3 regions of the Pseudobacillus sp. 179-B 2D1 NHS genome follow, and region 2 is predicted to be linked to each of the others. Evidence: riboswitches for the same ligand, from Rfam matches in the RefSeq annotation. Region 2 holds a riboswitch; each other region holds the start of a gene.

Region 1 (7,122 bases), on a different contig from region 2:
GGAGTTAGCGCGGAAGGGAGCTTGGTTTTGGTGTTTCCTTTCGCTGCATTCACTTGGGCTTGCGTAAGAAAAATACATCCTGTAAGATCAGCTCCGCTAAGGTCCGCATCCCGAAAATCGGCGCCGATCAGATCAGTTACTCTTAAGTCCGCTTCCCGGAGATCAGCAGCTATAAGGAGAGCCCCTCTTAAATCTGCTCCCCTTAGATTAGCGCCTTTAAGGTTGGCCCCGATTAGGTCGGCTCCTCTGCCGATAGGCTTTTGGCGTTTCTTAGCCCCTCTTTGTTTCGGGGATACCCCCGCACGTACGAGCTCGCTAGTACGCAAAAGCAGAAGGTTGATATCAGATCTATGCGCCGGTAGATCCAGTTCAGCAATAGCCTCAGGACTGAGATGGGTAAGCTGTTCTGTTTTCTCTAGAGCCGAGCGAAGTTCGTTATGGATGAGGGTGGCAGCTTCTAATGTCAGAGCTTCGGTTAAATACCAAAGCATCTCGTGAAGCTGCTGTACAATAGGGAATACATCAAACATTTGCTTGGCCGTTTCGGGGGCGCTTCGCCAATCTTTTCCTTTAAAAATAATTTGGGAAACTTTTTGTCCCGCGCCAAAGCATTCATAAACCGTGCAGCCTCGAAACCCTTTTTGTCTCAGGTCTTTATGAATACTGCAGCGAAAATTCGTTTGTAAATTCGAACAAGGAGCCCCTCCATCTTTATTCAAGGCAAAGTCTGCTGAAGCGGCAAAAGGTAAAGCAACGCAGCACAAGCCAAAACAGCTTCCGCAATCAGCATGAAGACGGTCCTGGCTGGTATCGCGTACTAAATCTTGTTGATTTGACACAATAGGGCACTTCCTTTAAATCCACATTACTGTCAAGTATTGAAGATGGGATTGTTATTTTATTCCTTTAATTCTCTAATCCTATCATTGCCGGTTTTCATGGTCAATTGCTAATTGCGAGAATAGGGGGAGTTTATAGTAAATCGGTTTGCTAGAGTAGGTCTGGCCAGTGTGTTTAACAACGTTCCTCTAATCAATTGGAGTCATTCTCTTGATTAAATGAAGAGGGTTCTTAAGAATAGCATGAAAGAAAATAGAAGTCGGATAGTGAGAGGGGGAGGAAGGAGTTCAAGGAAAGTGACAATCAGGAGAGTCACTTTCTCAAGCTTAACAAATAAACGACAGCAAAAGGCGCATTACTCACGTCTAACTTTTTTTAGATAGGAAAGAACGCTCGTTTTTAAAGAAGCGTAAGAACCTATTGCTGCATAACCATAGAACCAACCCATAAATAATCCTGCGGTGAGATGGCCATTGTGGCTGATAAAGATAGATATAAGCAAACCATTAAAAAGGGCTATAAGCGGAACGAGTGACTTAGGTGTGTGAAAGAACATTTTTATTAGCTGTGTTAGGATCATGACTACAGGCACTGCGATGACAGCATCCCAAAAGTTTGTATGCACGGTAGGGAAAACGATAACCAATACACCACCTTCCAGTAGTAGTATGGCTGGCTTTTCTGTTATTTATCCGAACAAAGCCAGGCAAACCTAGCCGCTTCTATATAGGAGTCATGAAGAATCGAAAGCCGTAACTGGTTTAAGGATACAAGTGCAAAGAATACAATAAAAGAGTGAATTGTAGTAAATTCACTCTCAGAGTGACTAGCTTTCAGCGTTTTATGGGCCGCTCTAACGTTAAGATTTCATCTTCCAATGAAGAAAATTGTTGCTCAATGATATGCTTTGCATCGGAGATGGCGGCATTATAGAAATGCGGAGCCAACAATTCCTTAACGAAATCCAACACCCTTTCTGCGGCGAACTCAGATATCTCCTCATCTCTTTCCTGTAGAAAGAAATCTTGAATGTCAGCAATCATTAATTCCTTTTGTTCTTTTGTAATTTTCATAAACAAATCAATCACTCCTTTGAAGGCATGTTACTGTAACTATACAGGTGAAGCCTAAGAAATTACAGTCTATATTTTTATGGCCAATTATGTACAGAATGGGTTGTCTGGCGAGCAAATCATTTTCTAAAGAATAGTCAATGATACATGTTTTACGGAGGGTGCTTATAAGCTTCACAACAATTGATTTCTCTCTGCTGCTATCTATGTATTCACTACTGTCAGCGGATAGAAACCACACACGAAAGACATGCAGCCATTTGTATCTTCTCTTTTTTCTATTTGAAGAAATTCGTCGAAATTTTTTTTGTAATACCCCCTTCACTTTGTAAGCGCTTTCCATTATAGTGAAATTAGAAGAAGTTTTGTATGCAGCTTGGTGGGCATATGACAATGAATTTATTATGGGTGAAGAATGCTATAAAGAGGAGGGAGAACAATGATGAGAAAAAATAATTTAACACTGTCTAATTTTGTTCATAAAGACCAATTTGATTTAAACGCTTATCTTGTCTACCTGTTTCATAAATTTTATAACGATGTTCCACAGGCATTCAAAGGCAAAATAAAAGAATGACGACGAAGCTTTCATTCGTTTGACGTCTCTTTTGTCTATCATAGCTGAGTGCTTCATGAAAAATTGCTTGATCGATCATGTCACATTGGAAAAGTTGAAAAGAGAGAAAAGCTTTCTGTAAAAGTCTTCGGTGTGAATCAGTCTGTGTGAGTCTTTCTTCTTTGGGTTTTCCGATGGATGGGTCTGTTTTAATCATCAATTATTTTCTGTGCAAATTTGAAACATTTCCTCGTTCGCTGACGCATTCGCTGCTTTACGCTTTAATTTAAAAGTAATCATGCCATTCATTCAGTTTTCTATCCTCTCTTTCGAACACTTCCAATGTATTTCTGCGATTAGATACTTACAAGAAAGTATGAGCAGAAGATCATTTCTTTTTTATTCGTCCCTTTAGAAAGTACAACTCTCTACACGGAAGGAGTCGTTCAATTTAAAATCGCGGGTCCGTTTGATTGGAAAGCGTCAGTTAACATGGTTTCACAATAAAGCCTAAAGCCTTCTAAAGGAAATAAGGAAGGCTTTAGGCTTTTCATTCTTCTTAATTTCTTACTGCTCATTCTCTTCCTCGTTGTTCTTCGGTCTTTGTAAATCTGAAGCGAAATGGATAAAAATTGCTGCTTTTTGATGATACAATGGACCAGAACATAGGTCTGATCAAGAGCATGAGATAGAAGGAGAAACTAAACGATGATTCATCTAAATACATCCATTAATCAATATGCTAATAAAATAATAGAAAGAAAGATACGATATGATTCCACCATTGTTGAACATGTTTGCAAACTATTGAAGGCGCAAGATCAAAAAATCGTCCTTTTTCATAAAATAAAGGAGTCGTTTACAATGACGGCAGAGAAAACATCATTAACGATTCCTAAGGGCAGCTATACGATTGCTTACTATTGGAAAGATCGACCGTACAATGCGTATGTTTGGAGGGATGGCGAGGGAAATTACTTAGGTTCTTACTTTAACATTGTCAAGAACACACAGATAACCGGTCAAATCCTCTCTTTTGAAGACTTGATCATTGATGTCCTGGCTCTTCCAAATGGAAGCTGTTTCGTTCTAGATGAGGATGAGTTGTCTGAGCCGCTGGATCAATTCGAGAAAGGTACGGTTCAGCAGGCTCTACACTCATTAATGAATACTCTGGACGTCTTATTGCCTGAAATTATTTTAGAAACAGAACAGGTATACAAACATGAGGAACTTTTTTATTGGTTAAAGGATTAAGCAACCGTTATCAGTTAAACAGAGCAATAAGAAAAAGCATTTGATTAACTAATCAGATGCTTTTTTTCATCAGCAAGAGAAAGAAAGAGGAGTCGTTTATAAGCAATAAAGTATACATAAATTTCCTTTTGAAAAATAAATTATATCGAGAGAAGGTAAATTTATATCAGAGCAATAAAATGGTAATTAATTGCGCCATAAGGTATATTGACTCAGGGTATAATTTCCTATATTCTTCTTATGATATTGTGATCGCTTTATTGGTAGTTTGATAAAGTGATTCCTAATGATAAAGGCAAACTTATCGAAAGGTAAGGACGCAAAGCCGCGGGTCTAAGATTTTTAATTATGATAGCCGGGCTGCCAAAGGGGAAAATGATGGTCCTATTTGGTGAATCCAATTAAAGGTAGGGACTAATGATGCAAAATGAAGAGTTAAGAACGAGCATTAAAAGATTTTACAGCCTGATGGAAAGTTATTCGGATACTCCTGATTCAGCATTTGATTTTATTGTTTTTTTACGATCTTTTCTACGGATAAAATCTCCGTTGCCTTTGCCGACAACAGAGATAATGACGGTTCTTAAAGTTAACAAACCAGCTGTATTTTTTTCTTTAAGAGAAATGTCAAAGCGAAATGATATCCTTGAGTTTTTAACTGCGTTATCCATGGATTTTGAAAAAGCAGAGAAAAAGCTGCAAGATTTGTTAAAGAATAAACCTGTCTAGTTCAACCGCCAGCATTCTTGCTGGTTTTTTTTATGCGATAAAGATACTGTGGAACCGACGTGTCTCAAGAAAAGACAAGCAGACTATGATGCGCTTATTAGCCGTAAGCGTCCCAACGTTTAACGGTTAGAAATATACTTATTACTCCCGGGAAGCTTTTTAATATCATTCCAAGCGTTAACCGCGTCTTTATGACTTTTTGTTTTATTTTTTGGATCAGCGAAGAAGTCGCGGATAAATTGGTTATATTCAAATTGGGGGGCAATTTGTTTCTTATATGGTGAGTCTTTCTTGCACTCTTCTTCCTCGTGCCAAGCCTTTACCACATCACGATATGTTTTTCCTATATTATTTTTAAAGTAATGTTGAATATATGTAGAAAAACGGAACTTCGGACTAATCGCTGACTTGAAAAAAGCTCTAACGTCTTGGCTGCAGCGATGGTTTTCGGTAATGACCGTATCCAAACTTAACGATCTTTGTTTGTTGGGGTTTGAGCGAACCGTTAGTTTTCTGAGCGGCTTCTCTACTTTCCCCGTCTCAAGAAACATTTCAATTCTAGCTGAAAGTTCTATTTTCGAACCGGATGCGCTTATCCCATTCTCTCTGCAGCATAATCGCAATTCTTCCTTCAGCCAATAAAAATTTTTAAAATCTTGACTAGTTATATATCTTGTAAGACCAGGCCTCATCATTACACCTCCGTATACTTATTCCAGTTTAGAACAAACGTTCTTTTTTATCAATCCAATTATGGATAAAAATGTGAATGACTAACAAACATTAGCAAAACCGCTAGGTATCAACATGTTTTTTAAACCACCGCACGATGATGTAAAAGAAAAGTCATTCTGATGAAGAGATCATTTATTGGGCAGAAAGTGTGCAAAAATAAAAAACACCGACTGCTAGGATAGACTTTCAGGTTGATCATTACTATAAGAAAGCCACATGAAGTGAGTGCCATATTCATTTGAACAAAGGTAAATCATGTTTTCATACGGTTCTTCTATAAAGGCGCACAGAGGGAATTTGAGATATGAAAGGATAATTTCACCATTTTTTGTAAGCGGCGGATCACTTTGATTAGCTAGATAACTAACAAAAAAGACAGCCTAGCTATTGATTATATGAGCTGAAGAACAACTAGGTATTTCCTACTACCCATAAGGTGGTTTTTTTATTGAATTATATCCTTTTTGTGGAAATAAATATTTTTCAATAAAAGTAAAAAATTATATTGTAATTTTTGTTAGAAAGCTATAATATAAGTCTCAATCACAGAAACTATTAGAAGCGAGGATAAAAATTTGAAGTCATTTAAGATTTTACCAATTTTAGGATTGTCATTTGGATTATTGTTTTCTTCAAGTGCTTCAGCGGCTATAAAGCCTGTAGAGCGCTATGATATTTCGGACGTCGGTCCAAACCATCGGTTTTATGATTCAATTGAACGGTTTGTTTACTCTGATATTGTTGATGGATACGTCGAGTCCGAAACAATTGAAGAAGATGGCGAAATATACGATTACTCGTACATAAGTATTCGTCCAGAGGAAAAAATTAACCGCGCACAGTTCACAAAGATTTTAGTAAGTGCTTTATCTTTGAAGACTGGAACGAATGTAAAAGAATTCCCTGATGTGAAAGCTTCTAAATGGTATTATGAGCCGGTGCGTATCGCAAGTAGCCATGGGATCGTTGCTGGTGGATCTAATGGAAAGTTTAACCCGGATGCGCATATTACGCGTGACCAAATGGCAGCAATGATTTACCGGGCATTCAGCAATACAGTGGCTTTTAAAGCACCAACGAAGACATTTAAAGATGTCCCGCCTACAAACTTTGCTTATGAGGCGATTGTAAAATCTGCTGCAAACGGGATTATTCAAGGATACGGTGATACATTTAAGCCCCATGATTTAGCTACCCGAGGCCAAGCGATTGCTATGATTGACCGGGCGCTTCATCAAGAAGCGGGGAGCGAGGCCGATCAAACAGCAATCAAGACAGTTGTGAATCGCAACGTTCAAGAAGAAATGCGATTAATGAAAGAGCAAAATACAGCCGGGCTTAAAGCTCTTTATCAGGATACAGCGACAGGCTATTATTTATCGGAATCGCTTGACACGGTAGAATTACCGGGTGACATAGAGGATATGGGAGGCACTTTTACTATTGAGCAAATTGGCACTCATGAGATCAATCCTGTAACTGTCAATAAACGCTTTGCAAAAGTTCGGATGGATAATCTAAAGTATAAAGTATCATTCTCGTCACCAGATTTATCTTTCAGTATGAACGTGGATGCTTCAGGAACGGCTTATTTGAAAAAAGGCATGGACGGAAAATGGAAGATTTATAATCTTGTGCTAGATAATGAAGACATTCAAGATGATTGGGAAGCGGAGATTTCCGCAGCAGCCAATGCTTCCTAATTATACTTGTTAAAGTAGATAAAATAAAAAAGCAAATGGGTCATTAACACCCGTTTGCTTTTTTTATTTAGCATATTTCATAAAGAATGCGAATGAATCAATTAAATCATACTATTTCATGTCAGTAGAGAAAAGATCAATTGTACGGTAGATGAGATTATATGAAGAATTGGACTTTACACTGAAGAAGAAAGAGCATCAATCGACTCTTTTCTTGGCAAGAATACCC
Region 2 (7,122 bases):
TATTCAGCAGAAGTAGCGATCCATTCTTATTGATGAAACCTATTTGATTATAGAACGTATAAAAACTAAGTTCTTTCATCATGAATATATTAACCAATGCATCATTATTCTAGAGTACAGGAGGTTTGGTTCGTGAAATTTCCCGGCAAGTTCCTGATCAAGTTAATGCTGTTGAGCTCTTATCTCGTAGGCGGTTCTGCTTTTTTTATTCTTTTACTAAGCAAAGAAATTATAACATTAACGAGTCCTTTCTATTTATTAGGCATCTTTTTGTTTGTATACGGATGGGTTTGGTTGGCCCGTACCTACTTGAGTAAACAAAATGAGAGAAACAAACAACTCACTCAACATAAGATTGTCCACTAGACTATCTTCTCACGGTTATTCATAACCACTAATAGGCTAATATCCAAACTTAGGTAACCTTTAGTCATCCAGCAACTCACTCTATTAACGTTTGGCTATTGAAAAATTTGCTATATCGTAAGTCTGAGGAGTTTATTAAAAAGTAAACATCACATTAAGGTAGCAAAAATACCAAAACAGGCATGGATTAGCAAATCCATGCTTTTGTTTGGTCCACCACCGAGCCGCTGTCTCCAAAATTAAGGCCCTATTTTTTAGGATTACTTGCGGCTAACCTCCCGCTCTTAATAGTTGTTACTTAAGTAACAACTTATGGAAGTATATCAGCTACTCATGGAAAAAATCAACAGATTTTGCTAAAATACCAGTTACAAAGGTAGCGACTAAGGTTGTGTTGGAGGGCTTATGAAAGAAGACATTTTAGAAATATTAAAAAATCTAAATTTTACCGAGTATGAAGGGAAAGCATATCTTACTTTGTTGGAAGAATCGCCATTAACTGGCTATGCAGTAGCAAAAAATTCCGGTGTACCACGCTCAAGAATTTATGAAGTTCTGGACAGTCTTACCATGCGTGGAGACATTCTGGTTAGTCCTGGAAACACACCACAATATACACCTGTTCCTGCAAAAGAGCTAATTAAAAGCCGTCGAATGAAGGCAGAAGAGAATTTTGAAATGGCAGAAAAGTCATTAGCGGAGTTTGAACGTTCTGCAAATGACCGTGAAAACATCTGGAATATCACGGGACGCAATGAAATACTTGATAAGGTAAAAGCTTGTATAGCATCTGCAAAAAAAAGAATTCTCTTAGAGATTTGGAAAGAAGAATTTGAAGAATTGGAGTCTGAACTAAGACAGGCAGCAAAAAGAGGAGTTAATGTAACGATTATTATTTATGGGGAAATCGTCTCTGATTTTGCTAATGTTTACCTCCACTATATGGGTCATGAAATTACGGAAAAGTACGGTGGACGATGGCTAGTTATTAGTGGAGATGATTCAGAAGTAGTAGCAGGTATTGTCTCACTGGAGAAAGATAGCCGTGCAGCCTGGACGATGCATGTAGGCTTAGTCATGCCCATTACAGAATTCATGATTCACCATTTGTATCTCATGGAAATTATGGAGAAACATAAAGATCTTTTAGAAGAAAGTTTTGGGAAAAAACTCGTCAATTTACGCCGCAAATTTTCTATCCATCCGAATTTTAAAAAACATTACGTGGACTAAATTTATACTATTATTGTTTTATACAATATAAGAACAAAAGCATTACTTCATAGCAAATAATGCTTTTTTCTTAAACTAACAGGTATTAGAGTTCACAGGCGCGAGCAGCTTCAACAGCCATTGAACTTCAACAATTGGGCGCGACTGCTATGCGATACAGGTAGAAAATGAGCAACTTTTTATAAAAATGAAAATAAGGCTGCTGAATAAGAATCTATTTTTGATCAACCTTTTTCCAAAACATGATTTTTGTATATGCTGCTCAATAAAATGCACCAAGATATTTTTGGTCAAATTTTATTCCAATCTAGCACTACATCTGCTCATGATCGACTCATTTTTAAATTTAAGTACATTAGCTTGAATGTATTATTGTAAACTCTCCAAATTATGTACCTTAAAACAGAGGTTTGTACGATTATTAACATCAAATTTTTCGTAAAGGCTCTGTATATGTTTTTTTATAGTATTTTCACTAATAAATAGCATGTCGGCAATTTGTTTATTGGAATATTCCTTTTTCACGTAGCGCAACACGCCTCTCTCTAGGCGTTAAGGAATTTCCAAAGAAACCGTTTTCAATAACCAGTGCTCATGCAATCTTTGCGCTAAATACCTCAATATAATTTCAAGACACATAACCTCAGTTTTATTAATTTCTTTTTTATTTTTTGAAGTAACAAAGTCCACCAATCCAACAACTCTATTATCCTTTACTAAAAATATTCCTGTGTTGTTATAGAATCCATATTTGTCATAAAGCTATTAAAATACTCACTTTTTTCATAGTCTTTTTTTGATTGAAGATCGAGAAGCCCAATTACACGGCGCTTGGGGATAATGTGTTTTAGTTTGTAAGGAACTAATTGATCCATTTCAAAATAATTGTCTAAATAATCTTTAGTAATGGGGGTACCCCTTATTAGAAATAAATGTATTTTTATGATCAAGGATAAATTAGAAAATGATCAAACCTTTTATAAAATCCAAGCTTAAATGTTCTGAATAGGAATTCACTTTGATAAAACTTTTTCAAAATGAATTCCTAATTACGATAATCTTTTTAGTGCTAAATCTGTCGAGGGGAGGGAGTATTTTACTTCTTCTATATTTTCCATTTTTTATTGACTGTTTAGGCTAAAAGAACTATTATGTTCGTAAGAAGTTATTCAATTAAGCCATTTACTACTTAATATAATAGTCATATAGAGAAGCGATGAACAGCCATTTATATCTGGGCACTTGAATGGCTTGGAGCGACTAGTGCAACCGACTCTTTTCTTAGAGTCGGTTTTTTGTCGAATGGGTTTTATTTAACTTAAACATTATATATTTCATAGAGCTGGAGGAAAATAAATTGAAAAAAGCACCTGTTACACCGGATCTTTCTGAAATTTCTCACTTGATAGAGCCATTAGATGAAAAAAATAAACCAATTGAAGCCTTGTTAAAAGAGTTAAGAGATGTCAAATATGCACTGGATCAGTCTTCTATCATTGCTATCACTGATCAAAAGGGAAGGATCTTTCATGTAAATGACCAGTTCTGTAAAATTTCCAAATATAGCCGAGAAGAATTAATAGGTCAAGACCATCGTATTTTAAATTCAGGCTATCATTCTGGGGGATTTTTCAAACAAATGTGGGCTACAATTGGATCAGGAGAAACCTGGAGAGGAGAGGTGCGGAATAGAGCGAAGGATGGTTCTTTTTACTGGGTAGATACGACGATTGTTCCATTTTTAAATGATCAGGGAAAACCATATCAATATGTGTCGATCCGAAATGATATCAGTTCTCGAAAGAAAATGGAAGAAGAAATGCGAAGAAGCGAGGAGAAATACCGTTTAATTACGGAAAACTCAGCTGACTTGATTTCAATTATTGACAAAGAAGGAAACTTTCAATACATTTCTCCTTCTCATATAACAATACTGGGGCATGACATGTGTGAACTAAAGTCTAACCAGCTCTTCAAGTGGATTCATGAAGAAGATCAAAAGATTTTATACACTGAATTAAGATTGCTAGCTAAAAAGAAAAAAATGTCTTCGCAGATAGAGTTTCGTATTAGAACGAGCAGAAATCAGTATAAGGATATGGAAGCAAGAATTAGTCCCATTATGAACGGGGACAGAAAAGCAAAAGATTTCGTGTTTATCATGAGAGACATAACCGATCGGAAAAAGTCGGAAAAAATGATTTATCATTTAGCCTATCATGATACTTTGACCGATCTGCCGAACCGCAGATTGTTTATGAAGCATTTGCGGGAGGAGATTAAGAAAGCAAAAAGTTCCTCTTCTCAGCTTGCTGTAATGTTTATTGATTTAGATCGATTCAAATTTGTGAATGATTCATGGGGGCATGAGAATGGCGATTTCATTTTAACTAAAGCAGCCGAGCGTATTAAAAAGTCACTTCGTTCATCGGATTTAGTTGCCCGATTAGGAGGCGATGAATTCACTGTACTGCTAAGTGGCATATCCAAAATAGAAGAACTGGAGCGGCTGGTGGAACGGATTCATTTAGACTTCCAAGAACCGTTAGAAATCGCCGGCCAGATGTATACACCTTCCTGTAGTATCGGTATTGCGACCTTTCCGCAAGATGGAGAGAAAGCTGGTGAACTGTTGAGCAAAGCAGATACCGCTCTTTATTTTGTAAAAGAACGAGGCCGGAACGGATATGCCTTTTTCGAAGCAGAAATGGAAGAAAAGTCATTGGAGCGTATTTTATTAGAGAATGAGTTGAGAAAAGCGATTCAGCTTGAGCAGTTTCATATTGATTATCAACCGAAAATAGATCTTTCAAAAAACATATTAATTGGAATGGAAGCGCTCGTGCGTTGGAATCATCCAGAACTGGGGAAGATTTCTCCCAATAATTTTATTCCCTTGGCTGAAGAAACAGGAATAATTATCCCTTTAGGGGAATGGGTACTGCGCCGTGGGTGTGAACAAAATAAAGAATGGCAAGATAAGGGTTATACTCCGCTAAAGATATCCATCAATTTGTCTGCGCGCCAAATCTCGGACCCTGATATTGTAAGGAAAATTGAAAAGATTCTAATAGAAACCAGATTGGAGCCGAAATGGCTTGAGATTGAAGTGACAGAAAGTGTATTTGTTAATATTGAAAATGCAATAACTATTTTACAACAACTTAGAGATTTGGGGATTCATATCTCTATTGATGACTTTGGAACAGGGTACAGTTCATTTAGCTATATTAAGCATTTACCTGTCGATACGCTGAAAATTGATGCTTCGTTCATTCGGGATATTCATCAAAATAAGGAAAGTCAGGCTATTGTGCAAGCTGTCTTGACACTTTCACAAACCCTTGGCATCAATGTGATTGCAGAAGGGGTTGAAAATCAGGGACAGCTAAATGTTCTGAGAGAGGATGGCTGTCTCCAAGGGCAAGGTTTTTTATTTAGTAAGCCTTTGTCTAGTCAGGACTTTGAAGAGTATTTAAAAGAATCTGCCAGAGGTACGGGAATTAAGAGATAGATTAAAGAAGATGCATTAACGACAACGAGCAGCTATATAAGGATTGAGGGAGGAAAAGTATGAAGCTTTTTTCAAAGAAAACAAAGTCATGGATGGACTATTTGGATAATTCTGCGGCAAAAGAGATATCTACAGTAGGAGAAAGGGTGAAAGAACGGCTGGCATTTATGGGAGTCAGCCAAGAAACGCTGGATCATGTGAAGGAAGCTCTGCCCATTCTTCTTCCTTACAAAGAAGAAATAGTGAATCAATTTTACGAGCATATTACTTCTGTAGATCACCTTAAACAAATGATCACAGAACATTCTACAGTTGAGCGCTTAAGGCTGACAATGGAAAGGTATGTTGAGCAGCTCCTCCGAGCGGACGTTGATAAAGAATATATACTGACGAGAATCGTGGTTGGCCAGGTGCACAGCCGCATCCATCTGACAGCAGAACACTTTATTGCTGCGCATCATCTGCTGATTCAAATTATGACAACAATATTGATGGAGAAACTCCATCCGCATCCTAACCAAATGATGAAGATAGTTCTTGCCGTTCAGAAACTAGCAGCCTTCGACCAGCAGCTTATCGTTGAGGTTTACATGGAAGAAACATTTAAATCTTTTCTATTTGGTGTTTCTGACATGCTCAATGACATGACACAGCTGAATACAACAAAGCAGCTGATCACAGAAATGGACAATATAGTGAAGGAAAGTCATAATGTTACAGCTGCTGCCGAGGAAGTGAGCGCCTCTATTATGGAAGTAGCCGATCATTCCGTCAAAGTAGCTGAAAGAACAGATGAAGCCGTTCAATCGGCTGAGCAAAGCAAACAGGTTATTAATGAAGCCTTACAGGATATTCAAAAAGTGGGTCATGTCTACCGTGATGTGACGAGACAAGTCAATCAACTAAATGAGGAAATTGAGCAAATTCAAAGTGTAGTAAAAGTGATTCAAGAAATTACAGATCAAACGAATTTACTTGCTCTAAACGCGAGTATTGAAGCAGCGCGTGCCGGAGAACATGGAAAAGGCTTTGCGGTTGTAGCGAAAGAGGTTCGGAAGTTAGCTGAACATACAAAAGAACAAACCATGCAGATTACCGTCAATATGGAATCTTTGCAAAGCGTTTCTCATCAAGTGACACAACAAATGGGCAGCACTGAAAAGCTGGTTGAGCGAAGTGTTAAAGAAGCCCAGTATGCGGATGAAGCATTAGAAAAAATCGTCTCAACCATGCAGAAAATCAACCAATCGACTTCACAAATTGCGGCAATGACGGAGGAGCAGACTTCTGCGATTATGGAAATTGCCCAACGAAATTCAGCGATGCTTGATCTTGGTACTTTATCTCAAGATATTGCCAAGAGAACGGCTCAAGTAATCTTTGAACTAAGCAAACAGATGGATAAGTATCGCCGCACCTTCTTTGAAACAAATATTAGACTAAATGCCAAAGATGTTATTAAGGTGGCCAAAACAGATCACCTTCTTTGGAAATGGAAGGTTTATAATATGCTGCTTGAGATAGAAACGCTTGATTCGAATCAGGTCTCATCCTATGAAGCGTGCAGGCTCGGTCAATGGTATTACGGCGAGCTACCTCCGTACATTAAAAACCAATCCGCGTTTCAACAGCTCGAAGAGCCTCACCAAGCTGTACATTATTATGCAAAGCAAGCTGTAGAAAGCTACGAACAAGGAAATCTTCCTGAAGCTCAACATGCCTTTGAACAGCTTCAGGAAGCTTCTGATCATGTTATTTCCTTGTTATCTCAGTTGGAAAAAATGATCTAGCAACGTTATACATTGGATGAAACATCTGTTCTTTCTATAACAAGATAGAAAGAACAGTGTACGAAACTGAAGTGAACATACAAAGTTAGACACAGAAATCAGGCAGCTGCTTGGACAATTTGATGGGCATAGGAGCGGCCCTTCACAGCTTAAAAGTGCAGAATAATTTGTTCTTCTAAATAATCATTGATATTTTTTAGCCGCTTCATAATGAAAGAG
Region 3 (7,122 bases), on a different contig from region 2:
GCGAAAATCAGCCTGCTAAACACCGTGCAAAATCAGGAGATCGCCCGTAAGATTAAACAAGCTAACCAGGCAGCCAACAATACGCTCGATATTTCCTTTGAAAAGGACTTATCCAAAATTTTTTTTGAAGGAGATTTCATATTTATTCCTGACAAGTCTTGGCTTTCTGATGACATGGTTATAGAAGGTCAGACAAAAGAAACGGAAAAGGGCTACGAAGTCAGACCGAAAGATAAAGGAAAAACGATTAACCTTCACTTGGATGCAGAGTTAGTGGCTGAGTTAAACGAAATTAAAAACCACGTAATGAGTAAAACCCAGCATGATATTATCCTTGATTTGTTCAAAAAAGGATTGGATCAGTACAATAAAGAGAATTCATAAGAAAAAACAGCCGTGTACCTTCTCTCCCTTAACTTATTTTCACCACTCTGCCTTATGGGCTGCTTTTGTCCAGAAGAACTATCGCATGAAGTCTACTGTCAGCAGCCCTCTCCTCACTGGTAAAAAAGATAAATATTCTTTTTCTCCTAAAAAAACGGCTACATCTCTCACCTCTCTTTTTTCTAAATTAAGTGCAGCAATTGTAAATGTTATGCTTGTTTTTCTTTTACTTAGACCTTGTTAGCTAAAAACGTTGCTGTTCGTTCCTTAAGCGTCTACGGGATTCTGCGCGGCTTTTAATCCCAGTTAACTCTATAACAATCAACATGGCCCTTTAACGAAGATTTCGTTAAATTGTCTAAAAAGAAGGAATATTTAGTATTTAATAGAATAATTAAATCAATATTAGAATCATTTATTTACTGATATCATTTTCGAGACAAATATAACCAGAGAGGTGAGCAATGTGTATAAACAAAAGATAGCGGTTAATGGAAAACGCTTAAAAGAAACACTTGAACATTTTGCGGATTTCGGCCGCACAAAAAACAATGGAGTAACCCGTCTGTCTCTATCTGAAGAAGACCGCTTAGCCAGGGATTATTTTCGTTCCTGCTGTGAAGAATTAAATATGACTGTCCAGATTGATGATATGGGCAACATGTATGCTACTTTAGAAGGCATCGAAAACAAACCGCCAATCGTTGTTGGTTCACATATGGATACCGTAAAAAAAGGCGGCCGCTTTGATGGGATTCTCGGGGTTGCTGCCGGCTTAGAAGTTGCCCGAACTTTAGTAGAGAATAATATAAAGCCACAAGTCCCTCTTACTATAGTAAACTTTACCAATGAAGAAGGAGCTCGCTTCGAGCCTTCTATGATGTCCTCAGGGGTTCTTTCAGGAAAATTTGAAAAAGCTGTAATGATGAAAAAGACAGACACAGAGGGTATGACTTTTGAGGAAGCCCTCCATTCTATTGGTTATGCAGGCGATAGAAAATACCGATTAACAGAAGCCACGGCTTTTTTGGAATTACACATTGAACAAGGGCCGATTCTTGAAAGAGAATCATTAACAATCGGTGTCGTTGAGTGTGTGGTTGGAATGGTATGTTATGAAATCGAAGTAACAGGAGAATCTAATCATGCTGGAACCACCCCTATGAACATGCGGAAAGACGCTCTCTTTACGGCCAATGACCTTATAGCGAACGCTCGCAAAAAACTTAGCTCTCTTGATAAAGAACTTGTATTCACCATAGGAAGAATGAATATAACCCCTAATATACACACAGTCATCCCAGACAAAGTTGTTTTTTCTTTGGAAGCTAGACATAAAGATCCCACCGTTATTAAGCAGGTGGAAGCCATTATTCGAGATTTAACCCAGTTGCCTTCAGAACAAGATTGCACCGTTAAAGCTGAAAAATTGTGGGGGCGAGATACCGTTTGGTTTGACGAGAGTATCTGTCATGCGCTCGAACAATCTGCAAGATCTCTTGTCTATCCATTTAAACGAATGGTAAGCGGCGCCGGCCATGATGCGCAATTTATTGCCAGCTATATCCCTTCAGCCATGATTTTCGTTCCAAGCATCAAGGGGAAAAGTCATTCTGAGGATGAGTTAACTACGTGGGAAGATTGTGAAAAAGGTGTCAATGTACTGCTCGAAACTATTTTGACATTAAAGTCTTAATTAGCATAATCACTTTCAAAAAGCAGAGTCACGAATCGTGACTCTGCTTTTTTCTTAATTATTTATTTCCCGGGAAGCAAAGGATTACATCTGTTTCAGCCTTATTCGCAAAGGATATTCTCTATAATGATGCTGTTATTGAAAAGGAAAGGCTCATTCTTTGCCTCCATCATCGTATAGACATTTTCAATATGCAACTATATAATTACCTAAGTAATTATCATCAATATACTCGTGCTTTTCATATATGTATAGTTATTTCTGCTGTTCCGTACCTGGAGAGCGTTCTTACATATGAAATAATTTCTGCTGAAGAAAGGTGTCATGCGGGTTGAATAAAAAATTAATTGTATACGTCGTAGCTTTTGCTGCTTTTTTCGGTCCTTTTACACAAACCATCTATGCACCACTCATACCGGAAGTACAGCAACAGTTTCATACCTCTGAATTTGTAATCAATTTAACTATTTCTATTTTTACTCTCGTACTAGCTCTTATGCAAATTGTTTATGGGCCTCTTGCAGACAAGCTGGGGAGACGAAGGATTATGTTGCCGGGAATTTTAATTTACATAGCTGCATCGATTGGAGCGGCTCTTTCCCCTTCTATTCCATCTCTTATCTTCTTTCGCGCTGTTCAGGCAGCCGGTATTGCAGTCGGCTCTGTCGTAGCTACTACTGTAATTGGGGATTTATTTACCGGGAAACAACTGGGAAGATCAATGGGGACTTTCCAAATGATGGTATCTCTTGGTCCCGTTGTAGGCCCAGTAATTGGGGGAATTGTTGGTGAGGTCTCTGGATTTCACGGGGTTTTTTGGGTACTTGCTGCTACTGGAGTTATCATGTGGCTATTGACATATAAGTTCTTACCCGAAACAAAGATAGCGGGAGAAGAAAGTGGGAGAATTTCTCCCCGAGACTTTTATTTTATTTTAAAACACCCGATCGGTTCTGTCGTTATTCTTCTAGGGTTTGTTCAGTACTTTACATTTTATAACTTTTTGGTGTTTATGCCTCACCTGCTTTCTGACTTTTATCAATTATCCGCAAGCGAAAAAGGACTTATTTTTCTTCCTATGTCGCTAGGTGTTGTTATCGGCAGCTTTGCAGGCAGTCGTTTGCAGGAGCACTTTAATACAAAAAAGTTTCTTATTTTCAGCTCTTCATTAAATGTTGCAGCTACAATCCTCTTTGTCATCATAGCTGCCGTCTCGCTGCCGCTATTGGTTGGTAGCATTACTTTATTCGGTCTTTGTCTAGGGCTTTCTCTCCCTGTTCAAACCACCTTACTAAGCCTCGCTTTTCTCCATAATCGGGCGACAGCGATTGGGACATATAATTTTTTTCGCTACCTCGGCATGGCAGCTGGTCCCATGATTGGTGCAGTATTTTATAAAATGGGGAACCGAGTGGAATTTCTTTTTGCTGCCTTCCTTTTTGCATCTGTTGTTTTATTTGCTACAAGGCAATTTGCTCGCGCAAAACAAAATGTATCGGCTTAAATCATCTCTATGCCCTCCTCAAGGAGGGCATATTCTTTTAAACAGTAAATTTACACACTAAGCCATTAAGGTCCTCAGCCAGTTTTGACAACTTTACGGCATTTTCAGCAATCTCTTCCATTGAGCTGCTCGTTTGCTGAATCGAGGCAGAAGTTTGTTCAACTCCAGCTGCCGATTCTTCAGAAACCGACGCAATATTTTCAATCGATCTGTTCATCTGTTCACTGCCCGTTACTATTTGGTTCAAATTTTTGGAAACAAATTGGACTCTCTCTGTCATTTCAGAAATAGAAGCATCAATTTTTTCAAACATTGCTCCTGTTGTCTGAATTTGACCCATCCCCTTCCCAACTTCTATGTAACCAGCTTCCAAGGAATGAGCAACCTCAGATGACTCTTGTTGAACATCTGAAACAATAGCTGTAATGTCTTTTACAGAGTGAGAGACTTGGACGGCTAATTTGCGTACCTCAGCTGCAACAACAGCAAACCCTTTTCCATGTTCACCTGCCCTTGCTGCTTCAATCGCAGCATTTAACGCCAATAAATTCGTTTGTTCAGCAATGGCCTGAATGACTGCTACTAATGATGAAATTTCTTGTGATTGACGATCAAGTCCTCTTACTCTTTCAACAGAAGCCTGCATAATTTTGTCAATCTCTCTCATCTGATTGACAGAGGAACTCATTAAGCGTTTTCCCTCAGTAGTTAATTCTGAAACAGCTTTTGAGGCTATATAAATGTGTTCGCCGCTGCTATTTGCTTCTTGAACCCTTTCAATATAGCTGGCCATGACCTCTGAAAGGTCATTTACCTCATGGGCCTGGGATTCGGCTCCCGCCGAAAGTTGTTGCATAGTAGCTGCTGCCTGCTGGCTGCCCGCTTTCACTTCACTAGCCGCCTCGGTCAGCTCTCCACTTTGACTGGTTACTATTTCAGATGTAACGGTAATTTTCTGGATTATATCCTGTAAGCTCTCGAGCATTTGATTCATAGCCGAGCTGAGCTGGGCAATCTCATCTTCCCCTTCATAATTACTTTTCTTGATCTGTAGATTCCCCTCCGAAATACTGTCGGCCATCTCAACCACCCGGTTCAAGTGATGTCTCACCAGACGATTGATCATAAAAACAGCTGCCGAGCCAATGGCTGCAGATAAAATAATGGAGAAAATTAATACAGTAATCGATTCATTCAAACTATGCTTTGCTTCATTAGACGCTAACTTTCGCTGTTCATTAATCATGCTTTCCAATTCTGCCAGCTTTTCGACCGTTTCACTTCTCAAAGCCTGTGTTCTTTGTCTGGCGAGCAATGTCTCTAATTCATCTCCACTTTTGACAGCAGGTATAACTTTATCATGGAAAACCTTACTTACTTCTTTATTATTTCCTTTAATCCACGCAAAAACCTCTTCTTCTTTCTCTGTTTTAATTGCTGCCTCTAATTCTTTTTCAAGCTTAGTAAAGGCTTGTTTCCTTTCCTCAAATCCTTTGACAAACCGCTCGTCAGGGTGATTAATATAATCCGCAATTCGAATGTCTTGTTCGCTGAATAAAGAAGCCATTTTTGTCATTTTGATAGCTCGGTCTCCCTTTTGCTCAAGAGCGGCAATATTCTCTTTAACATCTACCAGCTTTACGTAAACAACTATGGCAGAGAGACAGAAAAGTAGAATAACCACTCCTAAAGCCAATCCGTACTTTTTTCCAATACTTAAATTTTTTAGCAGCTTCGATACCAAGACTTCCCCCTCCTTCTGTCTTTACAAAAATAAAAGAGCTCCTTTCGTCAACGTAAATCCAAAAATAACTTTACGCGGACGGCCAGAAGAGCTCTTTGTAAAAAAACAGTTCGGCAGCCCGGCCATCATGGTACATTCCATGTTTTAGACCTGTGGCTTTGCGTCCCCGACTTTCATCGAGTTTGCCAGTATAGATAATATAGATAAATAGTCACATATCCCTTTTCTCAATCATATATAATTTTACCAATTTAAGCAATTATAACTATTTGTTCTATTCTGTCTTTTTCATAAGTAATGTGGTAGTTCCATCCACTATATAATCTAATCAAGTGAGATAGTTGAGAAAAACAGCGCCAATCAAAAACCAATTTATATAAGTACATGCATATGAGTATAAATTACTAAATCAGTTACAAAAGGAGATAAAATGAAGAGTGGATAATAAAAAAGGTTCAGCATATCATTATTAGCTGAACCTTTTCTCTCGTAATATTATTTCCTTACACAACAAAATAGTAAATGATTCCACGCTATCCACCAGATATCTCCTTCATCCGTTCTGTTACTTCCATAAACCATTCTTTCTGATTTAAATCCACTGTTAGTCTAGCTAAATCAAGAAGTTCATCCGCTGTTAAATCGTCATTCATCAGTGTCAACTGATGATAGCTGTATCTGTGTTCTCCAACTGGCTTTCCATTTCTGATCACAAACACCATCGCACCATGGTAGCTTGCTTCCAATACAAATCCAACGGCATTTCTGTTTTTGATTTTTACCCAAGCTCCTGCTTTATACAAGTTAATGCCCCCATACCCCGCCTTCCGCGAGTTTGTTTTCCCGTCTAATTCCCGCGACATGATGAGCAGCACAAACGAAAACATGATTTACACTATTATATTCAGCTGGCGCTTTCAATGACAACCTGGCTATTATATTTCATGCTTCTATTGAACAATTCATTGACAGCCTTGTTTTTAATCCCCTTATAACTGTTCCCTTGTAAAAGTTTTTCTTATACATATAAAGACAAAGAAATAGAGATGCAGTCTTTATCCTGCACCTCTATGGAATCATCAGCTAGTTGCTTCAAGTGGATCTTCAGCTGCTGTATTTTGTTGTTTCTTTGTCTTGTTCTCTAACTTCTCCAGCCGTTCAATCTCCAATGCTTTCGGGATAGAAATCCAGTAGCATAGAAGAATCGCCAAAACAGCACCAAGAAACTTACCGAGCATTACTGGGATAATAATTGTCGGCTGGAAGTTAGCTGGAAATGCCAATTGATCCCCGATCATCCATCCACCTGAAATGGCATAAGCAATCGTTAATACTTTATCTTTTGCTGGCATGTCTTTAATAATTTTAAAAAGTGCCAGAGGATTGGCTGTGGCTGCAATTACCCCTGCGCTGCCGATGCTGCTTAAACCGAGCAGCTTGCCGAAGAATTGCAGCGGCTTTGCCAAATACTTTTGAATGGCATAAACCATCGGGAAAGCTCCTGCAAGCATAATACCGATATAACCGGCAATTTCCAGTCCTCTAAATTGATCTTTTGCATCGGCAATAATTGGATCGAATCCCCAATGGCCAAATATGGCAGTAAATACGCCGGTAAAATATTCGACGATCGTACATGCCAGTACGAGTTTCATAGCTGTGCTCATAAACCACCCAATGGCCATAAAGCCTTTGATCATCAGATTAGGAAACATTCTCAAACCGACAGCAATAAATATTCCAACCGCCGTTAACGGAATAAGATTAATTAAAATTGTCCCAATAGACATGGAC

The links. Region 2 has a riboswitch for cyclic di-GMP ahead of ACH0BF_RS22945 (sensor domain-containing protein). Riboswitches for the same ligand answer to the same signal wherever they lie in the genome.
Region 1: linked by a shared signal. The riboswitch ahead of ACH0BF_RS23720 (hypothetical protein) and the one ahead of ACH0BF_RS22945 (sensor domain-containing protein) in region 2 are both predicted to bind cyclic di-GMP.
Region 3: linked by a shared signal. The riboswitch ahead of ACH0BF_RS03735 (HAMP domain-containing methyl-accepting chemotaxis protein) and the one ahead of ACH0BF_RS22945 (sensor domain-containing protein) in region 2 are both predicted to bind cyclic di-GMP.

What each region holds. Positions count from the first base shown of each region.
Region 1 is NZ_JBIQDP010000041.1:17,970-25,091, reverse strand. It holds gene ACH0BF_RS23745 (pentapeptide repeat-containing protein) at 1-839, opposite strand, end outside; gene ACH0BF_RS23740 (hypothetical protein) at 1,196-1,480, opposite strand; gene ACH0BF_RS23735 (DUF2164 domain-containing protein) at 1,674-1,919, opposite strand; gene ACH0BF_RS23730 (hypothetical protein) at 2,353-2,490, shown strand; gene ACH0BF_RS23725 (DUF402 domain-containing protein) at 3,178-3,726, shown strand; cyclic di-GMP riboswitch class I at 4,011-4,094, shown strand; gene ACH0BF_RS23720 (hypothetical protein) at 4,144-4,455, shown strand; gene ACH0BF_RS23715 (DUF6434 domain-containing protein) at 4,575-5,147, opposite strand; gene ACH0BF_RS23710 (S-layer homology domain-containing protein) at 5,766-6,893, shown strand.
Region 2 is NZ_JBIQDP010000036.1:13,645-20,766, forward strand. It holds gene ACH0BF_RS22930 (hypothetical protein) at 133-366, shown strand; gene ACH0BF_RS22935 (TrmB family transcriptional regulator) at 772-1,599, shown strand; gene ACH0BF_RS22940 (response regulator transcription factor) at 1,969-2,136, opposite strand; cyclic di-GMP riboswitch class II at 2,801-2,883, shown strand; gene ACH0BF_RS22945 (sensor domain-containing protein) at 2,957-5,113, shown strand; gene ACH0BF_RS22950 (methyl-accepting chemotaxis protein) at 5,173-6,903, shown strand.
Region 3 is NZ_JBIQDP010000002.1:288,740-295,861, forward strand. It holds gene ACH0BF_RS03720 (hypothetical protein) at 1-384, shown strand, start outside; gene ACH0BF_RS03725 (Zn-dependent hydrolase) at 851-2,080, shown strand; gene ACH0BF_RS03730 (MFS transporter) at 2,412-3,584, shown strand; gene ACH0BF_RS03735 (HAMP domain-containing methyl-accepting chemotaxis protein) at 3,622-5,328, opposite strand; cyclic di-GMP riboswitch class I at 5,438-5,525, opposite strand; gene ACH0BF_RS03740 (hypothetical protein) at 5,862-6,131, opposite strand; gene eutH (ethanolamine utilization protein EutH) at 6,408-7,122, opposite strand, start outside.